DNA from 2 places in the Streptomyces sp. NPDC031265 genome. Region 1 is predicted to be linked to the other one. Evidence: predicted binding sites of a transcription regulator. Region 1 holds the regulator's gene; the other holds the start of a gene.
The links. Region 1 encodes HspR, which represses chaperone genes until heat shock. Its sites were predicted from a motif close to TTGAGNNNNNNNNNCTCAA; they were not measured.
Positions count from the first base shown of each region.

Region 1 (9,861 bases):
CGGCCTCGCCCCCTTCACCGCCACCTTCCACGGCGACGTGCTGATGGTGGCCGAGATCATCGGCGCCCCCGGCTTCTTCGGCTCCATGTCCACCTACCGGGTCAACCGCGACGGCACCCTCCAGGTGATCAGCGGCTCGGTGACCACCACCGAACTCACCACCTGCTGGACGGCGAACAGCACCCTGGACCCGAGCGTCGTCTACGTGGCGAACGCCCAGAGCGGTTCGATCGGCGGCTTCCGCATCGACGAGCAGGGCGCGATCAGCCTCTTCCCGGCGGACGGCCACCTCGCCGTCACCCGCAACTCGCACGCGACCCAGGACATGGCCATCACCAACGACGGCCTGTACCTGTACGTGCTGACCGCCGGGATCGACGAGAAGGTCGCGGACCCGCGGCTGCCCACCTACGTCGAGGGGACGCCGTACTGCGACAAGATGTCCATCAGCGCCTACCGGATCGAGGCCAACGCCGGTCTGACCACACTCAAGGGCTTCGGCGTCGCCGACGACCCGCCGAGGGTCACCAGCCCCGGCGTCCTGGCGCCGAGCGCGGGCGGTCTGGCCCCCGGATCGGAGGGGATCGTCGCCTTCTGACCCGTACCCCTTGCTGAACACTGACTAAGACCCGGTGGTCCACGGCCGTCCCGCGAACGCCGGCCGTGGACCGCCTTCGTCCCCGTCCTTGAGCCGCGTAGGAAACCGCTCAGACCGCCAGGACCGCCAGGTCCAGGCGGCGCAGCCGGTCCGGGTCGGCCCGGAGCGTGATCCCGGTGATCCTGCCGTCCGCCAGCGTGAACCCGATGACGACCCTGAGCTCGCCGCCAGGCGCCCACACGGCGCCCACCGCACCGTCCACCAGAGCCAGTTGGGCGGTCTGGGCGCGCCCGTTGAACGTGCCGGCCACCGCCAGTGCCCCGCGCACCTCGCCCATCGCGCCGACCTCCACGGTCGCGCGGTCGGCCCGCACCACCACATCGGGGTCGAGCAGTGCGAGCAGCGCGTCGAAGTCGCCCGCGCGCGAGGCGGCGAAGAAGGCGTCCACGATCTCCCGCTGGCGGGCCAGATCCGCGTCCGGCACCGGCGCCGACTCCTGCACCCGGCGCCGCGCACGGCTCGCCAGCTGCCGGGTGGCCACCGTGGAGCGCCCCACCACCGAGGCTATCTCGTCGAACGGCACCATGAACATGTCGTGCAGCACGAAGGCGATCCGCTCGGCGGGCGCCAGCGTGTTCAGGACGACCAGCATCGCCAGGCCCACCGAGTCCACGAGCAGCACCTCGTGCTCGGGGTCGCCCGGCTCCTCGTGCCCGCGCGGGTGGACCGGCACGGGCTCGTCGTACAGCAGCTCGCGCCGTGAGTCGCGCGAGCGCAGCATGTCCAGGCACACCCGTCCCACGACGGTGGTGAGCCAGCCGCCGAGGTTCTTCACGCAGCCCGCGTCGGTGCGGCTGAGCCTCAGCCACGCCTCCTGGACGGCGTCGTCCGCCTCGTTGAGGTTGCCGAGTATCCGGTAGGCGACGGCCCGCAAGTGGGTCCGGTTGGCCTCGAACCGCTCTGCCAGCCGTTCGTCCTCGTCCACGTTCACGGTCACTTCTTCCCCTGCCTCACCCGAAGAGGTGACACCGACTGTATCGGCTGTCCCGCCTCACGGGTACGCCGATTCGACTCCCAACCGCCTTACAGATCAGGACATTTGATGGAGGCCCCATGGCCGTACCACCCGCATCACCCGCACCCGGTGTCACCCGGGTCGACGCGGCCCTCGCCCAGCGTCTGGAAGCGCTCGGCCGCGCCTGGGCCTTCGAGCTGGGCGGCGAGGTCTTCGAGCTGCCCCGGGAGTTCACCCGCGAGACCGCCCGAAGGCTGCGCGCCCTCGGCGGCGACGACCTCGGCGCCTCGCTCGAACTCCTCCTGGGCGAGGCGCAGTCCGCGCGGCTGCGCCGACACCGCCCCTCGCCGCACGACGTCGAGGCGGCCCTCGCGTCCTGGGGCCGGGACACCGGGCTCGGCCTGGGGGAAGGCTGCGCCTCGGCGTGTACGTGGACGACAACGCCGAGGCGCTCGAAGCCGCGCTGCTGCGCCACTACGGCGTGGACCTCCTGGACTGGCACCGCGGCCGGCTCTCGTCCCGCCGCCTCGCGGTCCTGATCCGCCATCTACCGAAGGAGCCGTCATGGTGAGCAGCGGCCAGGCCGAAGGGGTCGCGATCGAGCTCGAACGGCTGCGGCGCGCGGTGGACGTCGGATTCGCCACCACCCGGGGCGACCTGGCGCTGCTGCTCCAGCGCGCCGACCAGACCGACAAGACCCTCGGCGAGCACGACGGCCGCCTGGACGCCCTGGAACGCGCCCGCTGGCCGCTGCCCGCGATCGCCGCCCTGACCTCCTGCGCCGCCCTCGCGGTGAGCATCTGGCAGGGCTCGGGGCACTGAACACCCCATGTACACCCGTGACTTGAGTAGCTGTACGACGCCGTCCTGGCCGACCTGCTGTATCTGGCGGGGGCCACGAAGGACTGACGGCATACGAAAGGGCCCGCGGCCCCCGTGAGGGGCTGCGGGCCCTTTCGCGCGTGTGCTACTCCTGCGGCCGCTTGGGCCGCCACACCACCAGGGCGCTGGTCTGCTGCACATCCTGGTACGGCACGAGATCGCGCCGGTACGACGCGTGGACCTGGGCCTCGCGCTGCCGCATCGCGGCCGCCGCCCCGTCCACCGCCGTCGAGAGCTCGGCGACGCGCTGCTGGAGCGCGGCCACCTGGTTCTCCAGCTCGATGATGCGCTTGATGCCGGCCAGGTTGATGCCCTCGTCCTGCGACAACTGCTGCACCGTACGGAGCAGGTCGATGTCGCGGGCCGAGTAGCGCCGGCCGCGCCCGGCCGTGCGGTCGGGCGAGACCAGGCCGAGGCGGTCGTACTGCCGGAGGGTCTGCGGATGCAGACCGGAGAGCTGAGCGGCGACCGAGATGACGTACACCGGCGATTCGTCGGTCAGTTCGTACGGCTGTGACATTTCAAAGCGACGTCGTCGGCCGTCCATCTCATGCTCCCTTCGCGGCCTGGAACAGTTCTTCCCTCGGATCGTGATCCGCAGTCGCCTCGCGGTACGCCTCCAGGGCCTCGCGCGCCTTGTCGTCGAGGTCCGTGGGGACCACGACGTCGACGGTGACCAGGAGGTCGCCTCGCGAGCCGTCCTTGCGGACCGCGCCCTTGCCCCGGGCCCGCATCGTACGGCCGTTGGGCGTGCCCGCGGGGAGCTTCAGGGTGACCGGGGGCCCGCCGAGGGTGGGCACCTTCACCTCGCCGCCGAGCGCCGCCTCCACGAAGGTGACGGGCACACTGACCGTGAGGTTGTCGTCCTTGCGGCCGAACACCGGGTGGCCGTCGACGTGGACGACCACATAGAGGTCGCCCGCGGGTCCCCCGCGCTCGCCCGCCGCGCCCTTGCCGCGCAGCCGGATCCGCTGGCCGTCGAAGACGCCCGCCGGGATCCGGACCTGCATGGTCCGGGACGACTTGGCGCGCCCGCTGCCCTTGCAGACGTCGCAGGGGTCCTGGGCGATCAGGCCCCGGCCCTTGCAGTCCACGCACGGGTCGGTGAGCGAGAAGCCGCCGCCGGTGCCGCGCGAGACCTGGCCGGTGCCGACGCACGTCGGGCACACCCGAGGCGTACCGTTTCTGTCGCCGGTGCCCGAACAGGCCTTGCAGGGGGCCTGGCTGGAGAGCCGGATCGGGACCGTGGCCCCGTCGACCGCCTCGGTGAAGCTGAGCGTCACCTCGGACTCCAGGTCCTGGCCGCGGCGCGGCTGGGCCCGGGTGCCGGTGCCCGCGCCGCCCCGGTTGAAGAGGCCGCCGAACACATCGCCCAGGCCGCCGCCGAAGCCGCCACCACCACCGCCGGGAGCCCCGCCCTGGGCGCCCCCGAAGAGGTCGCCCAGGTCGAAGTTGAAGCTGCCGCCGCCGGCGCCGGGACCGGCCCGGAAGCCGCCGTTGCCGAAGAGGGCGCGCGCCTCGTCGTACTCCTTGCGCTTCTTCGGGTCACCGAGGATGTCGTTGGCCTCGGAGATCTCCTTGAAGCGCTCCTCCGCCTTGGCGTCGCCCTTGTTGGCGTCCGGATGGTACTCCCGGGCGAGCTTGCGGTACGCCTTCTTGATCTCGGCCTCGGTGGCGTCCTTGGGGACGCCGAGGACCTTGTAGTAGTCCTTCTCGACGAAGTCCTTCGTGCTCATCGACGTCCCTCCTTCCGGACTGTCACTTCATCCATGACCGCTGCGTCAGCCCTTGTCCGGGCCACCGCTCTCCTCGTCGGCCTTGCCTTCCTTGCCCTCCTTCGCCGCGCCCGGCTGGGGCTCGGCGACGGCGACCCGCGCGGGGCGGATCGTACGCTCGCCGATCCGGTACCCGGGCTGGAGGATCGCGACGCACGTCGTCTCGGTGACGTCCGGCGCGTAGGAGTGCATCAGGGCCTCGTGGACCATCGGGTCGAAGGGCTCGCCCTCCTTGCCGAACTGCTGCAGGCCCATCTTCGCGGCGACCGTCTCCAGCGACTCGGCCACCGACTTGAAGCCGCCGGTCAGTTCGCCGTGCTCACGGGCCCGGCCGATGTCGTCGAGCACGGGCAGCAGCTCGGTCAGGAGGCCGGCGACGGCGATCTCCTTGACCGTGACGCGGTCCCGCTCCACGCGGCGGCGGTAGTTCTGGTACTCGGCCTGAAGGCGCTGAAGGTCCGCCGTGCGCTCACCGAGCGCCGTCTGGGCCTGGTCCAGCTGTGCCGTCAGAGCGATCTCCTTGGCTGCGTCCCCGGCCGGGGCCGCCTTCCCCTCCTCGGAGGAGTCGGCGGCCTTCGGCTCGGCGTCTTCCTGTGTGCCGGAGGGGACGTCGGGCTTCTCCTCGAAGCCCGGGGTCTCCTCAGACATCAGGCCGCGCCGCCCTTCGCGTCTCCCGGCTTCTCGTCGTCGACGATCTCGGCGTCGACGACGTCGTCCTCGGCCTTGTGCGCACCGTCACCGGCAGCGCCCTCGGCGCCGGCGGCACCCTGCGCGGCCTGGGCGTCCGCGTACATCGCCTGGCCGAGCTTCTGGGAGACGGCCGCGAGCTTCTCGGTCGCGGTGCGGATCTCCGCGGTGTCCTCGCCCTTGAGCTTGTCCTTCAGCTCGGTGACGGCGGTCTCGACCTCGGTCTTGACCTCGCCCGGGACCTTGTCCTCGTTGTCCTTGAGGAACTTCTCGGTCTGGTAGACGAGCTGCTCGCCCTGGTTGCGGGACTCGGCGGCCTCGCGGCGGCGGTGGTCCTCCTCCGCGTACTGCTCGGCCTCCTCGCGCATGCGGTTGACCTCGTCCTTCGGCAGCGAGGAGCCGCCGGTGACGGTCATCTTCTGCTCCTTGCCCGTGCCCAGGTCCTTCGCGGTCACGTGCATGATGCCGTTGGCGTCGATGTCGAAGGCGACCTCGATCTGCGGGACTCCGCGCGGGGCCGGCGGCAGACCCGTCAGCTCGAACATGCCGAGCTTCTTGTTGTACGCCGCGATCTCGCGCTCGCCCTGGTAGACCTGGATCTGCACGGACGGCTGGTTGTCCTCGGCCGTCGTGAAGATCTCGGAACGCTTGGTCGGGATCGTGGTGTTGCGCTCGATGAGCTTCGTCATGATCCCTCCCTTGGTCTCGATGCCGAGGGACAGCGGGGTCACGTCGAGGAGCAGGACGTCCTTGACCTCACCCTTGAGGACACCGGCCTGCAGGGCGGCGCCGATGGCGACGACCTCGTCCGGGTTGACGCCCTTGTTGGCGTCCTTGCCGCCGGTCAGCTCGCGCACGAGCTCGGCGACGGCCGGCATACGGGTGGAGCCACCGACGAGAACGACGTGGTCGATCTCGGAGAGCTGGATGCCCGCGTCCTTGATGACGTTGTGGAACGGGTGCTTGCAGCGCTCAAGGAGGTCGGCGGTCAGCTGCTGGAACTGAGCGCGCGTCAGCTTCTCGTCCAGGTGCAGCGGGCCCTCGGCCGAGGCCGTGATGTACGGCAGGTTGATCGAGGTCTCGGTGGACGAGGACAGCTCGATCTTCGCCTTCTCGGCGGCCTCGCGCAGGCGCTGGAGCGCCATCTTGTCCTTGGAGAGGTCCACGCCGTGGCCGGAGTGGAACTGCTTCACCAGGTAGTCGACGACGCGCTGGTCCCAGTCGTCACCACCGAGGTGGTTGTCACCGTTGGTGGCCTTCACCTCGACGACGCCGTCACCGATCTCCAGGAGCGACACGTCGAAGGTGCCGCCGCCGAGGTCGAAGACGAGGATGGTCTGGTCGTCCTTGTCGAGCCCGTACGCCAGGGCGGCCGCGGTCGGCTCGTTGACGATACGCAGGACGTTGAGGCCCGCGATCTCACCGGCCTCCTTCGTCGCCTGACGCTCGGAGTCGTTGAAGTACGCCGGGACGGTGATGACCGCGTCGGTCACCTTCTCGCCCAGGTACGCCTCGGCGTCGCGCTTCAGCTTCTGCAGGATGAAGGCGCTCATCTGCTGCGGGTTGAAGGTCTTGCCGTCGAGGTCGATCTTCCAGTCGGTGCCCATGTGGCGCTTGACCGAGCGGATGGTCCGGTCGACGTTGGTGACGGCCTGCCGCTTGGCGACCTCACCGACGAGAACCTCGCCGTTCTTGGCGAAGGCGACGACGGACGGCGTGGTCCTGGCGCCTTCGGCGTTGGTGATGACGGTGGGCTCGCCGCCTTCGAGAACGCTGACGACGGAGTTAGTCGTGCCCAGGTCGATGCCGACCGCACGTGCCATTTCGATTCCTCCAGCAACTGACATCTTGAGTGGAACTGACTCAAGGATGCACGACTCGCCCCGAGCGGTCAACAGAGCTGAGTCGACCAGGCTCAACTTTTATGTGCGGCTTATGCGCGCGGGCCTTCGGCTGCGGGTGGGTGGGAGGGCTGGTCGCGCAGTTCCCCGCGCCCCTTCAGTGCGCCCCTGCGGGGGCCATCCGGCATCCGTCGGCGATCGCCCCGCAGGGCGCTTTCAGAGCCGCGGCAGCGTGCGTGCCCAGCCTGCCATCGCCCCGAAGGGGCGCCTTCAGGGGCGCGGGGACTGCGCGATCAGCCCCCGCCGGGCCGCAGCCGAGAACGCGTCAATCGCCGTGCGCCACCTGCGCAGGGACCTGTTCGACCGGGTCGGGGGCGTCGTCCCGCAGCAGCACCACCTCGCACTGGAGCAGCCGCCCGTCCGCCGGATCCGCGAGCGCGGGTCGCACCGACATCAGCGAGAGCCCCAGCCCCTCGCGCGCGTGGGCCAGCAGATCGTCGAAGCCCGCCCCGCCCTCGTACAGCGGGACCAGCGCGGCCCCCGCCTGGATTCCGACGATCTCGTCGGCGTACGCCCCCGCGCCCCGCAGCACCCGGTGCTCGTACCCCTGCACCGCGAGCCGTACGAAGACCCGCTCGCCGGGCGCGGTGACGCCTTCCCACAGCCCGTCGAGCCGGTGCGCCTCGACGCTGCGCGTGCCGGTGTACTCGGCGTGCGGCGCGGCGACGCGATGGCGGGGCAGCATGGGCAGCGCCGAGCTGCTCAGGCCCGCGTCGCCCGCGATGTTCAGGGTGAGCGGGCCGGCGCGGTCCGCGAGCGCGTACGGCAGGACCGACCAGTACGGGTCCTCGGCGGCCCGCAGCCGCAGCTCGGCGCGGGGCTCGCGCAGCGGCTCGAACGAGACGATCCGGCCCTCGTAGCCGCAGCGGCGCAGCATGGTGCCGTACGCGCCGGAGTGCGCGCCGACGTCGAGGACGAGGTCGATCTCGTACCGCCGCAGCAGCCGGACCAGGCGCGACTCGTCGTCCATGGCCGGAGGGCGAGGCGCGCCGAGGGGGCGGGGGAGGCGTCGCAGGGCGGTGCGGGTGAGGTCCTTGAAGTCGATGCTCACGCCGGTGCTCCTTCGTGGGCCGCCCCGGGGGCGGGTTCGGTACGCAGCGCCTCGTCGCCGTAGACCGGCACCTTCAGCAGCAGCACCACCGCGACCGCCGCGCCCAGGGCCAGCGGCAGCACGGCGGGCGGGGCGAGGCGGCCGTCGTGGACGAGCAGCGCGGTGACCGTCCCGGCGAGCGCGGCGAGCCCGAGGACGACCGCCGCGCCCTGCACGGTCAGCCCGCTGCGGCGCAGCCGGTGCGCGATGTGGTCGGCCGCGCCCTCGGCCAGCGGCCGCCCGGCGCGCCGCCGCGACACCAGGACCAGGACCGCGTCGGCCAGGACCACGGCGGTCAGGGCGAACAGCGAGGCGGCGGCCCGGGCCGGGCCGGCCTCGGTGTGGACGAGCACGGTGGCGGACGCGAGCAGGAACCCGGTGAAGAGCGAGCCGCAGTGGCCGAGCACGATCCGCGCGGGGTGCCAGTTGTGCAGCAGGAACCCGGTGAGCGAGGCGGCCAGAACGCTGAGCAGCAGGGCCAGCCCCGGCAGCGCGTCCGCGATGGCGCAGACGGCGAGCCCGAGCGCGGTCACCCCGGCCACCGTCCCCATCGCCCCGTCGGAGGCGTCCAGCAGGCTGAAGGCGTTGGTGACGAGCACGATCCACAGCACGGCGAGGGCGCCCGGGCCCGGCGAGAGCCCCGACGCCAGGGCGACCACCACGGTGGCGGCGGCGGTCTGCACCCCGATCCTGACCCGGGCCCCGAGCGGGCGCAGGTCCCCGGCGAGGCCGAGCAGCCCCACGGCCCCGGCGGCGCCGATCAGCGGCCCCACACCGTCCCCGAGGGCGGCGAGCCCGAGCACCGGCCCGGCCCCGACGGCGGAGAGCGTGCCCACCGCGACAGCGATCCCGCCCAGGTGCGGGGTGCGGGCGCCGCGCGAGCCCCGGCCCCGGGCCCCGACGCGCAGGACGGCCGCGCGGACCACTGCGGCCAGCAGGGCGGTGCAGAACAGGGCGGCGACGGCAGCCGTGAGCCCGGAGATCATGCGAACCAAGTTAGATTGTTATGTCCGTGTATGGGCTGAATAACACGATGGACATTTCAAGAGTGCCGAACCCTGTCCGACACTGGTCCCCGACGCGGGTCCCCGATCCTGGTCCCCGACGCCGTACTGACGCCGGTCACTGAGGTCGACCTGAGCGACACAGATCACCGCGTGCGCGGCTACAGTGCCGCCGGATAAATGGGTACGCTCAGACGAGCTCGATAAGTTACTGCTTAGTAATCCCTGGCAGGCCCGAGGAGCCCCCACATGCAACTCGCCGCGATCGTTGTGTCGCTGGTCCTAATCGCGGTCGGCGTAGCGCTGTTCGGCCGTGCCGTCTGGCAGATCTACCGGTTCGTACGGCTCGGCCAGCCGGTGCCCGCGGGCACCCGGACCGACGAACCCGTCCAGCGCACCGTGACGCTGGTCAAGGAGTTCCTCGGCCACACCCGGATGAACCGCTGGGGCATCGTCGGCGTCGCGCACTGGTTCGTGGCGGTGGGCTTCTTCTCGCTGCTGCTGACGATCGTCAACGCCATCGGCCAGCTCTTCCAGGCCGACTGGCTGATCCCCGTCATCGGCGACTGGCTGCCGTACGAGATCTTCGTCGAGTTCCTCGGCCTGATGACGACGCTCGGCATCCTCACGCTGATCACCGTCCGCCAGCTGAGCAAGGCCGACAAGCCGGGCCGCAAGTCCCGGTTCGCGGGCTCCAACACCGGCCAGGCGTACTTCGTCGAGACGATCATCCTCATCGTCGGCGTCTGCATCATGACGCTGCGCGCCCTGGAGGGCGTCCAGCACCACGTGGACAGCTACGAGCCCGGGTTCTTCGCCTCGTACCCGCTGATCCTGGCCCTCAAGGGCCTGAGCCTGACGGCGATCCAGAACATCACCTACGCCGTCGCTGGCCTCAAGATCGCGGCG
Region 1 is NZ_JBVIHM010000001.1:377,335-387,195, reverse strand. It holds gene ACZ499_RS01835 (lactonase family protein) at 1-598, shown strand, start outside; gene ACZ499_RS01830 (sigma-70 family RNA polymerase sigma factor) at 708-1,583, opposite strand; gene ACZ499_RS01825 (hypothetical protein) at 1,730-1,951, opposite strand; gene ACZ499_RS01820 (hypothetical protein) at 2,038-2,184, shown strand; gene ACZ499_RS01815 (hypothetical protein) at 2,178-2,435, shown strand; gene ACZ499_RS01810 (heat shock protein transcriptional repressor HspR) at 2,581-3,042, opposite strand; gene dnaJ (molecular chaperone DnaJ) at 3,044-4,231, opposite strand; gene grpE (nucleotide exchange factor GrpE) at 4,277-4,918, opposite strand; gene dnaK (molecular chaperone DnaK) at 4,918-6,780, opposite strand; gene ACZ499_RS01790 (FkbM family methyltransferase) at 7,124-7,909, opposite strand; gene ACZ499_RS01785 (MraY family glycosyltransferase) at 7,906-8,934, opposite strand; gene ACZ499_RS01780 ((Fe-S)-binding protein) at 9,202-9,861, shown strand, end outside.

Region 2 (9,861 bases), on a different contig from region 1:
GTCGTTGACGTCGACCGCGCGCGCGTCCCAGGTGTGCAGGGTGTTCTTGCTGGAACCCGCCATCCGCGCGTAGTCGACGAGGCTGTACTGCTTGGCCGCGCCGTCGAAGTAGATGTCCAGCGGGACCTGGTCGCCGTTGGACCTGACGCCGGTGCCGCTGGTGCCGGGGTTGGTGGTGGCGGCCGGCGCCGTCCGCCCGGCGGGCTTCGCCGCCGCCTTTCCGGCCGGGTGCGCGGCTTCGCCCCCGGGCTTCGGCGTGTTGATCGTCTTGATCAGGCTGTACTGGAGCACCGGGAAGCCCGCGTGGGCGTCGACGTACACGTCCTGCAGGACCGGCCTGCCGGTGGCGGTGTCGGTGCCGCGCACGGTGACGCGGTAGGTGAGGATGCCCGCGCCCTTGGGAATGACGACCAGGCCGCCCGCCCGCCCGGTGAGCGCGGCCGCCGCCTTCGTCTTCGCGCCCTCGGAGGGCTGGACGTCCTTCTTGCCGAGGGTGGCGCCGCCGATGCGGGCGGCGACCGAGGAGACGGCCCGGCGCACGGCGACGTCCTCGGCGACGGTCGCCTTCGTGGCGGTGGTCAGGCCGGTGAAGTACTTGCCGGAGGTCCCGGTGACGACGCGCTTGCCGTCCTTCTTCTCCATCCGCACCACGTACTGGCCGCCGAGCACCGCGACGCCGTGGTGCTTCTGCTGCAGCCGTACGGTCTCGTCCTCGCCCTGCTTGAGGGTCTGGACGGGGCTGAGGTCGCGGCCGGGGTCGGCTATCCGGTAGCGGCTCTCCTTGGCGGCGAGGTGGCCGCGGGCCGCGTCGGCGGGCGCCGCCTTGGCGTCGGCGCTCTCGTGGAGGCCGTCCACGAGGGCGGGCGTCTCGGTGCCGGTGCCGGGCACGACGTCGGCGGCCGGCGCCTGCGCCGGGGGCGCGGCCTGAGCCGCCGGTACCGCGGTGGCGAGGAGGGCCGCCGCCCCGAGGAGCGCGGCGACGCCCGCGCCCCGGGCCGGTGAGCCGGCCGTCCTGTTCCCCCGGGTGCCGCCTGCTCCGGCTCTGCCTGCTCTGGGCTTGTGCAAGGTCTTTCCTCCACGGGCCGATGCGGATGCCTCCCGCGCACGGCGTCGGCCGCGCGGGGAGGCCGGTGGCGCCGGTGGGCGCCGACTGGTCATGGCCATGCAAGCCTGTGGGGCCTGAACTCCTCAATGGGGCATGTGAGTTGAGATGAGGACTTTGGCGCGAATGCGATCGGGGTGACCGGGCGGGGAGGCGGGCAGCACGGGAAGACGGGCTGATTGCCCGTCAACTGCCCACGGCTGAAAGTTACTTGCAGCCGCTCGCGGTCGGCGCAGCTCGCACCCGCTTGAGCCGTCCCGTCAGAGGCCTGGGCCAATGACAGTTCCAGAACCTCTTTCGCGTCACGTTCTACGTGCGTAGCTTTTCTCGTATGACATGTCCACAACGACATGTCGAATCCCCGGCACGTCCCCCCACCCACGCCTTTCGGAGGCACGCAATGCCCGTGCACAGACCCGGAACGGCCCGTCGCGGTCCCCTCGCCGCGGCCGGAATCCTCCTCTCGGCCCTCGCCCTCCTGCTCACCGCCCCCGGCACGTCCGGCGCGGCCCAGACCCCCGCCCGTGGCTCCGCCACCATGGGCATGGGGGTCGCCGCGCACGACGGCACCGGCGGTCCGCCGCGCGGTACCCGCGCAGTCCAGACCGAGGGCGTCGACACCAGCAGCCACAACGGCAACGTCGCCTGGACAACCCTGTGGAACAGCGGGGTGAAGTGGGCCTACGTCAAGGCCACCGAGGGCACGTACTACACCAACCCGTACTTCGCGCAGCAGTACAACGGCTCGTACAACGTCGGCATGATCCGCGGCGCGTACCACTTCGCGACGCCGGACACCACGAGCGGCGCGACCCAGGCCAACTACTTCGTGGACCACGGCGGCGGCTGGTCGCGCGACGGCCGTACGCTGCCGGGTGCGCTCGACATCGAGTGGAACCCGTACGGCGCCGCCTGCTACGGGCTCTCCCAGGCGGGAATGGTCAACTGGATCCGCGACTTCGTGAACCAGTACCGGGCCCGCACCGGCCGTGACGCGGTCATCTACACCGCCACCAGCTGGTGGACCCAGTGCACCGGCAACTCCGCCGCCTTCGGCTCCACCAACCCGCTGTGGATCGCCCGCTACAACACCGACCCGGGCACCCTCCCGGCCGGCTGGGGCTACTACACGATGTGGCAGTACACCTCGTCCGGCCCGACGGTCGGCGACCACTCGAAGTTCAACGGGGCGTACGACCGGCTGCAGGCTCTGGCCAACGGCTAGCACGGCTGCCCCGGCCGGGGGTCCGGGGGTCATCCCCCGGGAAGACGCAGCCAACGGGGCGTACGACCGGCTGCAGGCCCTGGCCAACGGCTGGTACACGCGCTTGTACGTGAGGCCCCCGGCGCGCCGACCCGCGTCGGAGGCCTCACCGCTTTACGTCCCGTCATACGACAGGATGGTCACCATGCGCGTGCTGCGAACAGTGGGGCGGGTGTCCGCCGCCGGGATGCTGGCCCTGGTCACGGGGTGCGGCTGGTCGGCCGCCTCGGCGCCCCAGCAGGACCGGCCCGACGAGGTGCCGCCCGCGCCCGCCCCGCAGTCGTCCGCCGCCGGGACCGCCGGACTGCCGTCCGTGGGCGTCCTGGTCGACGGCGACAAGCACTGGTGCACGGCCAGCGTCGTCGCCAGCCCCAAGGGCAACGTCGTCGCCACCGCCGCGCACTGCGCGGACTCCGGGTCGGCGGGCTCGATGGCTTTCGCGCCCGGCTTCTCCGGCGCGGTCAAGGGCTCGTACCCGTACGGGACCTGGAAGGTCAGGGCCGTACAGACCGACGAGCGGTGGTCCGGGGACGGCGACGACTCCTTCGACTACGCCTTCCTGACGCTGGAACCGGACGCCAAGGGCCGCAGTGTGCAGAGCGTGGTGGGGGCGGCCGAGCCCGACTGGAGCTCGGGGCCGCGGCGCCGGGTCACCGTCTTCGGCTATCCGGACGAGGACCACAACCCGGAGAACCGGCCCATCGCCTGCACCACCGACACCCGCCCGGACACCGACCTGTCCAGCGACGTGCGGATCGACTGCGCCGGGTTCTGGACCGGCACCAGCGGCAGTCCGTGGCTGGCGGACTACCGGGGGCCTGACCACCTCGGCCGGCTCATCGGCGTGCTGAGCGGCGGCGACACCGATGTGGCCTCCACCGCCGTGCTCTTCGACGCGCGGGCACGGCAGCTGTACGAGAAGGCCGCGCGGGCGTAGCCTCCCGCGCGGCCTTCTCGTACGGCTCTCCCCGTACGGCTCCGGGTTACGCCGCCACCGGCACCCGCACCTCCGCCGGGGCCAGGGCGATCTCCAGGACCTGGCGGACGTCGCTGACCGGGTGGACGTCCAGCTTCTCCAGCACCTCCGCCGGCACGTCGTCCAGATCCGGCTCGTTGCGCTTGGGGATCACCACCGTGGTGATGCCCGCCCGGTGCGCGGCGAGCAGCTTCTGCTTGAGGCCGCCGATCGGAAGCACCCGGCCGGTCAGCGACACCTCACCGGTCATCGCCACGTCGGTGCGCACCAGCCGCCCGCTGAGCAGCGAGGACAGGGCGGTCACCAGGGTGATGCCCGCGCTCGGGCCGTCCTTGGGGACCGCGCCCGCCGGGAAGTGGACGTGCACGCCCCGGTCCTTGAGGTCGGCCACCGGCAGCTCCAGCTCGGCGCCGTGCGAGCGCAGGAAGCTCAGCGCGATCTGCGCCGACTCCTTCATCACGTCGCCCAGCTGGCCGGTGAGGGTCAGACCCGCCGCGCCCGTCTCCGGGTCGGCCAGGGACGCCTCGACGAACAGGACGTCGCCGCCGGCCCCGGTCACCGCGAGGCCGGTGGCCACGCCGGGCACCGAGGTGCGCCGCTCCGCCGGGTCCTGGGCGGACTCGGGGACGTGGTGCGGGCGGCCGATGAGCGCGCGCAGATCGTCGGGCGTGACCGTGAAGGGCAGTTCGCGCTCGCCGGTCTCGTGCTGGGCCGCGGCCTTGCGCAGCAGCCGGGCGAGCGAGCGCTCCAGGTTCCGCACACCCGCCTCGCGGGTGTACTCGCCCGCGAGCTTGCGCAGTGCGGCCTCCTCCAGGACCACCTCACCGGCGTCGAGACCGGCCCGCTCCAGCTGGCGCGGGAGCAGGTGGTCGCGGGCGATGACGACCTTCTCGTCCTCGGTGTAGCCGTCGAGGCGGACGAGCTCCATACGGTCGAGCAGCGCCTCCGGGATGGCCTCCAGGACGTTGGCCGTGGCCAGGAAGACGACGTCGCTCAGATCGAGCTCGACCTCCAGGTAGTGGTCGCGGAACGTGTGGTTCTGCGCCGGGTCGAGGACTTCGAGCAGGGCCGCGGCCGGGTCGCCGCGGAAGTCGGAGCCGATCTTGTCGATCTCGTCGAGCAGCACCACCGGGTTCATCGACCCGGCCTCCTTGACGGCCCGGACGATCCGGCCGGGCAGCGCGCCCACGTACGTACGCCGGTGGCCGCGGATCTCGGCCTCGTCGCGGACGCCGCCGAGGGCCACGCGGACGAACTTGCGGCCCATGGCGTGGGCCACGCTCTCCGCGACGCTCGTCTTTCCCACGCCGGGCGGGCCGACGAGCGCGAGCACCGCGCCCCCGCGCCGCCCGCCGACCACACCGAGGCCCCGGTCGGCGCGCCGCTTGCGGACCGCCAGGTACTCGGTGATGCGCTCCTTCACGTCCTCCAGGCCCGCGTGCTCGGCGTCCAGGACCGCGCGGGCGCCCGTGATGTCGTACACGTCCTCCGTCCGCTCCTGCCACGGCAGTTCCAGGACGGTGTCCAGCCAGGTGCGGATCCAGGAGCCCTCCGGGGACTGGTCGCTGGAGCGCTCCAGCTTCCCGACCTCCTTGAGGGCGGCCTCGCGGACCTTCTCGGGCAGGTCGGCGGCCTCCACGCGGGCCCGGTAGTCGTCGGACTCGTCGCCCTCCGACTCGCCGTTGAGCTCGCGCAGCTCCTTGCGTACGGCGTCGAGCTGGCGGCGCAGCAGGAACTCGCGCTGCTGCTTGTCCACGCCCTCCTGTACGTCCTTGGCGATGGACTCGGCCACGTCCTGCTCGGCGAGGTGCTCGCGCAGGTGCTCGGTGGCGAGCTTGAGACGGGCGACCGGGTCGGCCGTCTCCAGGAGCTCGACCTTCTGGGCGGTGGTGAGGAACGGCGAGTAGCCGGAGTTGTCGGCGAGGGCCGCGGCGCCCTCGATCTGCTGGACGCGGTCGACGACCTGCCAGGCACCGCGCTTCTTCAGCCACTCGGTGGCGAGCGCCTTGTACTCCTTGACCAGTTCGGTGACCTGGCCGGGCAGGGGTTCGGGGACGGTCTCCTCGACCGTCGCGCCCTCCACCCACAGGGCTCCGCCCGGGCCGGTGGTCCCGGCGCCGATGCGCACCCGGGACACACCGCGGATGAGCGCCCCCGGGTCGCCGTCGGAGAGCCGGCCGACCTGCTCCACGGTGCCGAGCACGCCGGTCGCGGCGTAGGCCCCGTCGATGCGCGGGACGAGCAGCACCCTGGGCTTGCCCGCCGAGGGGCCGTCGGCCCGGACGGCCGCCTGGGCGGCCTCCACGGCAGCCCGCACCTCGGTGTCGGACAGATCCAGCGGCACGACCATCCCGGGCAGCACGACCTCGTCGTCGAGCGGCAGCACGGGCAGGGTGAGCGGTGCGGACGAGTGAGCCATGATCTCCCCTTCGGCAGTCAAGTTGAGCTATGCCGACTCAATGCATGTGAGCTGAGGAATGTTCCCCCGCAGCCGTTCGCTCTGAGCGATCATCACTTGTAATAGTCACAGGCAGCAACAGACTATTACTCGTATCGCTACCACGGGAGGGACAGCCATGGAATCCGTACCGGAGCTCGTCGAGGCCTGGGCCAAGGGGTGGGTCGTGTCGCGCGGTGCGGCGGCGCCGGTCGCCGAGCCCTGGGGCTGGACCATCGACGTCGGCCAGGTCAAGCAGGTCGCCCGGCACGTCCTGCCCGAGCCCGACGAGGCCTCGGTGCGCAAGCTGGTCGAGGCGACCTCCGCGCCCGGCACCTGGCTGAAGCTCTTCGCGGACGACGAGACGGTCCGGCCGTGGCTCGGCCCCGGCTGGCAGGACGACCAGCCCGGCTACCTGATGACGGTGCCGCTGGCCCCGGCCGGTACCGAGGTCCCGGCCGGTTACACGCTCACCCGCTGGACCACCGGCGGCGTGCTGCGCGTCCTGGTGCGCACCGAGGCGGGCCACTTCGCCGCGCGCGGCCAGATCGCCCCCACCGGCGCCACCGCCGTGGCCGACCAGATCGAGACGTCGCCCGAGCACCGGCGCCGGGGGCTCGGCAGCCTGGTCATGCGCGCGCTCCAGAACGGCGCGCACGCGTCGGGGGCCACCACCGGCGTCCTGGTCGGCACCCCCGAGGGGCAGGCCCTGTACGAATCGCTCGGCTGGACGACGCGCTCACCCATGGCCAGCCTGTACTTCGCTCCCACTGATCCGGCATCCTCGGCTGCATGAGCCTCACCGGCAGGACCAGGACGACGGCCGGCGCGCTGCTGCTCGTCACTTTGCTCGCGGCGACGGCCTGCGACTCCACGAGCTCCACGGCGGACGGCGCCTCCAAGTCGCCCACCCCGGCGCCGAGCACGACCCTGAGCGCGCAGACCCCGCCGCCCGCCTCACCGGACAGCGCCACGCCCCCGCCGCCGGCCCAGCACGGGCAGCTGCTCAAGATGGTGGTGAGCGGCGGGTTCGCGGGGCTGCACAACGAGCTGGTGGTCAAGGCCGACGGCTCGTACACCTCGACGCGCCGGGACGGGCAGACCACCACCGGCCAGCTGTCGCCCGACGCCCTGGCCAAGCTCCGCGAGGCCCTCAAGGACGCCGACTTCGCGCATCTGCCGCCGCGCCCGACCGGGCGCCCGATCGCCGACGCGCTGATGTACCAGTTCACGTACGAGGGACACGTCGTCCTCACCGACGACATCCATCAGAGCCCGGCGCTACGGGACGTACGAGCCAATCTGCCCGTCGGCTACCGCTGACGGCCCGTCATCGCGCCGGGCGGCCCGGCGCCCGTCCGCCCGGCGCAGCACCGGCCAGCAGGCGATACCGACGAGCAGGGCGGTCGGATGGCCCCAGCTGGCCAGCGGATCCACCATGTCCAGCAGGTCCTGGGCCAGGAGCACGGTCATCACGCCGAGCAGCGGCCACCGCAGCAGCGGGGGCAGCAGACCCGCGAGCGCACCGACGCTGGCCATCAGGCCGAAGCTGATGCCGTAGTCGAGGCGGTGCAGCGACGAGTCCGGAAGCTGCCCCGCCATGACGGAGACGCCCACCGGCACCTCGGTGACCAGCGTCGCCACCACATGCCCGAGCAGGAACACCCCGGCCGTGCGCAGCCCGCCGACGCGGCGCTCGAGCGCGGTGAGGATGAAGACGAAGCCGACGGCCCACGGCGAGGAGATGCCGCCCGCGATCCACAGCGCGCTGGCGACCAGCACGAGCACCGGGGTGCGGGTGAGGTGCTGCACATCCGTGCTGGAGCCTTCGAGCAGCGTGCGGACCGTGTCCGGGTCGCCGAACTCCGTGTACAGCGACGTCATGAGCAGCAGCAGCGTGTACGCGAAGGTGAAGGGCGTGCCCGTCGGGGTCGGCACCAGCCGGACGGCGCGGCGCGGACAGGCACGCGCCCGCGGCCCGGCGGACGCCTCGGCGGACCCGGCCGCCACAGGGGGCTTCGCGATGTCCCCGCCCTCCGGCATCTCGTCCGCCGTCAACCGAGCCGTCGGCCGCTGCCGCGGGATGCCGTCGAGCAGCCCAGCAGGGTCCCGCGTTCTTCCAGGGTGCACCGGTGAGGCCCCTTCCACCGGGCGCCGCACGCTCGCACCCGGAACCACAAGCCGCGCCGGTGATCGTCCGGCCTTGCTGCTTACGTTTCTACAACGCTCACCCTCTGCGAACGCTCCCCACCACGTCTATGACTTGTGCCACATTGGACAACCTTTGGCGCGGACCGCGCGTCAGTCCCCGAGCCGTTCGCTCCGTTCACGAGGAGGTCCTTCGATGCCCATCGCCGACCCGATCGACGCCCCGGTCGTACTCGACCGGCGCGAGGGCCCGTACGGAGAGGTGGTGCTCCGGCGGCGCGGCTCGCACTTCGAGATCATCGCCAACGGCACGTTCCTGATGGACACCTCCGACGGACGCTCGGAGAGGCTGCTCGTGGACGCCGCGTACGAGGCGCTGCCGGGTGGCCGCGAGCGGCCCTCGGTGCTCATCGGCGGGCTCGGCGTAGCCTTCTCGCTGGCGCACGCGGCCGCCGACGCCCGGTGGGGCCGGATCGCCGTGGTGGAACGCGAGTTGGCGGTCATCGACTGGCACCGCTCGGGCCCCCTGGCGCCGCTCTCCCGGGCCGCCCTGGCCGACCCCCGCACCGAGGTCCTGCACACCGATCTGGTCGCCTACGTGACCAGTGCCCCGGACACCTTCGACGCGCTCTGCCTGGACATCGACAACGGGCCCGACTGGACCGTCACCCAGAGCAACGACAGCCTCTACTCCCCCACCGGCCTCGCGGCCTGCCGGGACCGGCTCACCCCCGGCGGAGTACTGGCGGTGTGGTCCGCACAGCCGTCCCCCGCCTTCGAGGGGGCTCTCCGTAATGCCGGATTCTCCGGGGTTAGGACCGAAGAGATCACAGTTGCCCGGGGCGTCCCTGACGTGGTCCATCTCGCCGTTCGCCCTGCGTAGCCGGGACGCGGCCGGTGCCTCTAGTCTCTGACGGACACAGGGGATCACCCCACGGATCCCCGGAAGCAATATCAGGGCGGGGCGATGGAGCAGGGACACACCACCCACAACGGCGTCGCGGCGACCCCCGGCGCCCAGCGCCGGGTGCTGGTCGTCGAGGACGACACGACGATCGTCGACGCCATCGCGGCACGGCTGAGGGCCGAGGGCTTCCAGGTCCAGACCGCCCTCGACGGCCCCGCGGCCGTGGACACGGCCGAGGCGTGGCAGCCGGACCTGATGGTCCTGGACATCATGCTGCCGGGCTTCGACGGCCTGGAGGTCTGCCGCCGGGTCCAGGCCCGCCGGCCGGTCCCGGTGCTGATGCTGACGGCCCGCGACGACGAGACGGACATGCTGGTCGGGCTCGGCGTCGGCGCGGACGACTACATGACCAAGCCGTTCTCCATGCGGGAGCTGGCGGCCCGGGTGCACGTCCTGCTGCGCCGGGTCGAGCGGGCCACGCTCGCGGCGGCCACCCCGCGCACCGGGATCCTGCGCCTGGGCGAGCTGGAGATCGACCACGCACAGCGCCGGGTCCGGGTGCGCGGCGAGGACGTCCACCTCACCCCGACCGAGTTCGACCTGCTGAGCTGTCTGGCCAACACCCCGCGCGCGGTGCTCTCCCGCGAGCAGCTGCTCGCGGAGGTCTGGGACTGGGCGGACGCCTCGGGCACCCGGACCGTGGACAGCCACATCAAGGCGCTGCGCCGGAAGATCGGGGCCGAGCGCATCCGTACGGTCCACGGCGTGGGCTACGCGCTGGAGACCCCGGCGCCATGAGCCGGGCGGCGGCCGGGGCGGTGAACGGGCGGGCCCGGCGCAGCGAGCCGCGCGCCCGGGCCCGCGACCGGGTGCGCGACCGGCTCAGGGGCGGCCTGCGGGAGGTATCCATCTCCATCAAGACGAAGCTGGGCACGCTCGTCGTGGTCTCGGTCTTCATCACCACCGGGCTGCTCATGGTGGCCGTGCAGACCCGCACCGAGCTGCGGTTCATCACCGTCTTCTCGGT
Region 2 is NZ_JBVIHM010000022.1:17,518-27,378, reverse strand. It holds gene ACZ499_RS28210 (M4 family metallopeptidase) at 1-1,065, opposite strand, end outside; gene ACZ499_RS28205 (lysozyme) at 1,503-2,327, shown strand; gene ACZ499_RS28200 (trypsin-like serine peptidase) at 2,512-3,303, shown strand; gene lon (endopeptidase La) at 3,350-5,761, opposite strand; gene ACZ499_RS28190 (GNAT family N-acetyltransferase) at 5,919-6,575, shown strand; gene ACZ499_RS28185 (hypothetical protein) at 6,572-7,102, shown strand; gene ACZ499_RS28180 (rhomboid-like protein) at 7,061-7,909, opposite strand; gene ACZ499_RS28175 (spermidine synthase family protein) at 8,124-8,810, shown strand; gene ACZ499_RS28170 (response regulator transcription factor) at 8,895-9,632, shown strand; gene ACZ499_RS28165 (HAMP domain-containing sensor histidine kinase) at 9,629-9,861, shown strand, end outside.
Region 2: lon (endopeptidase La) is a predicted target of HspR. The motif match lies at 5,784-5,802, and genes of this name have one in related genera.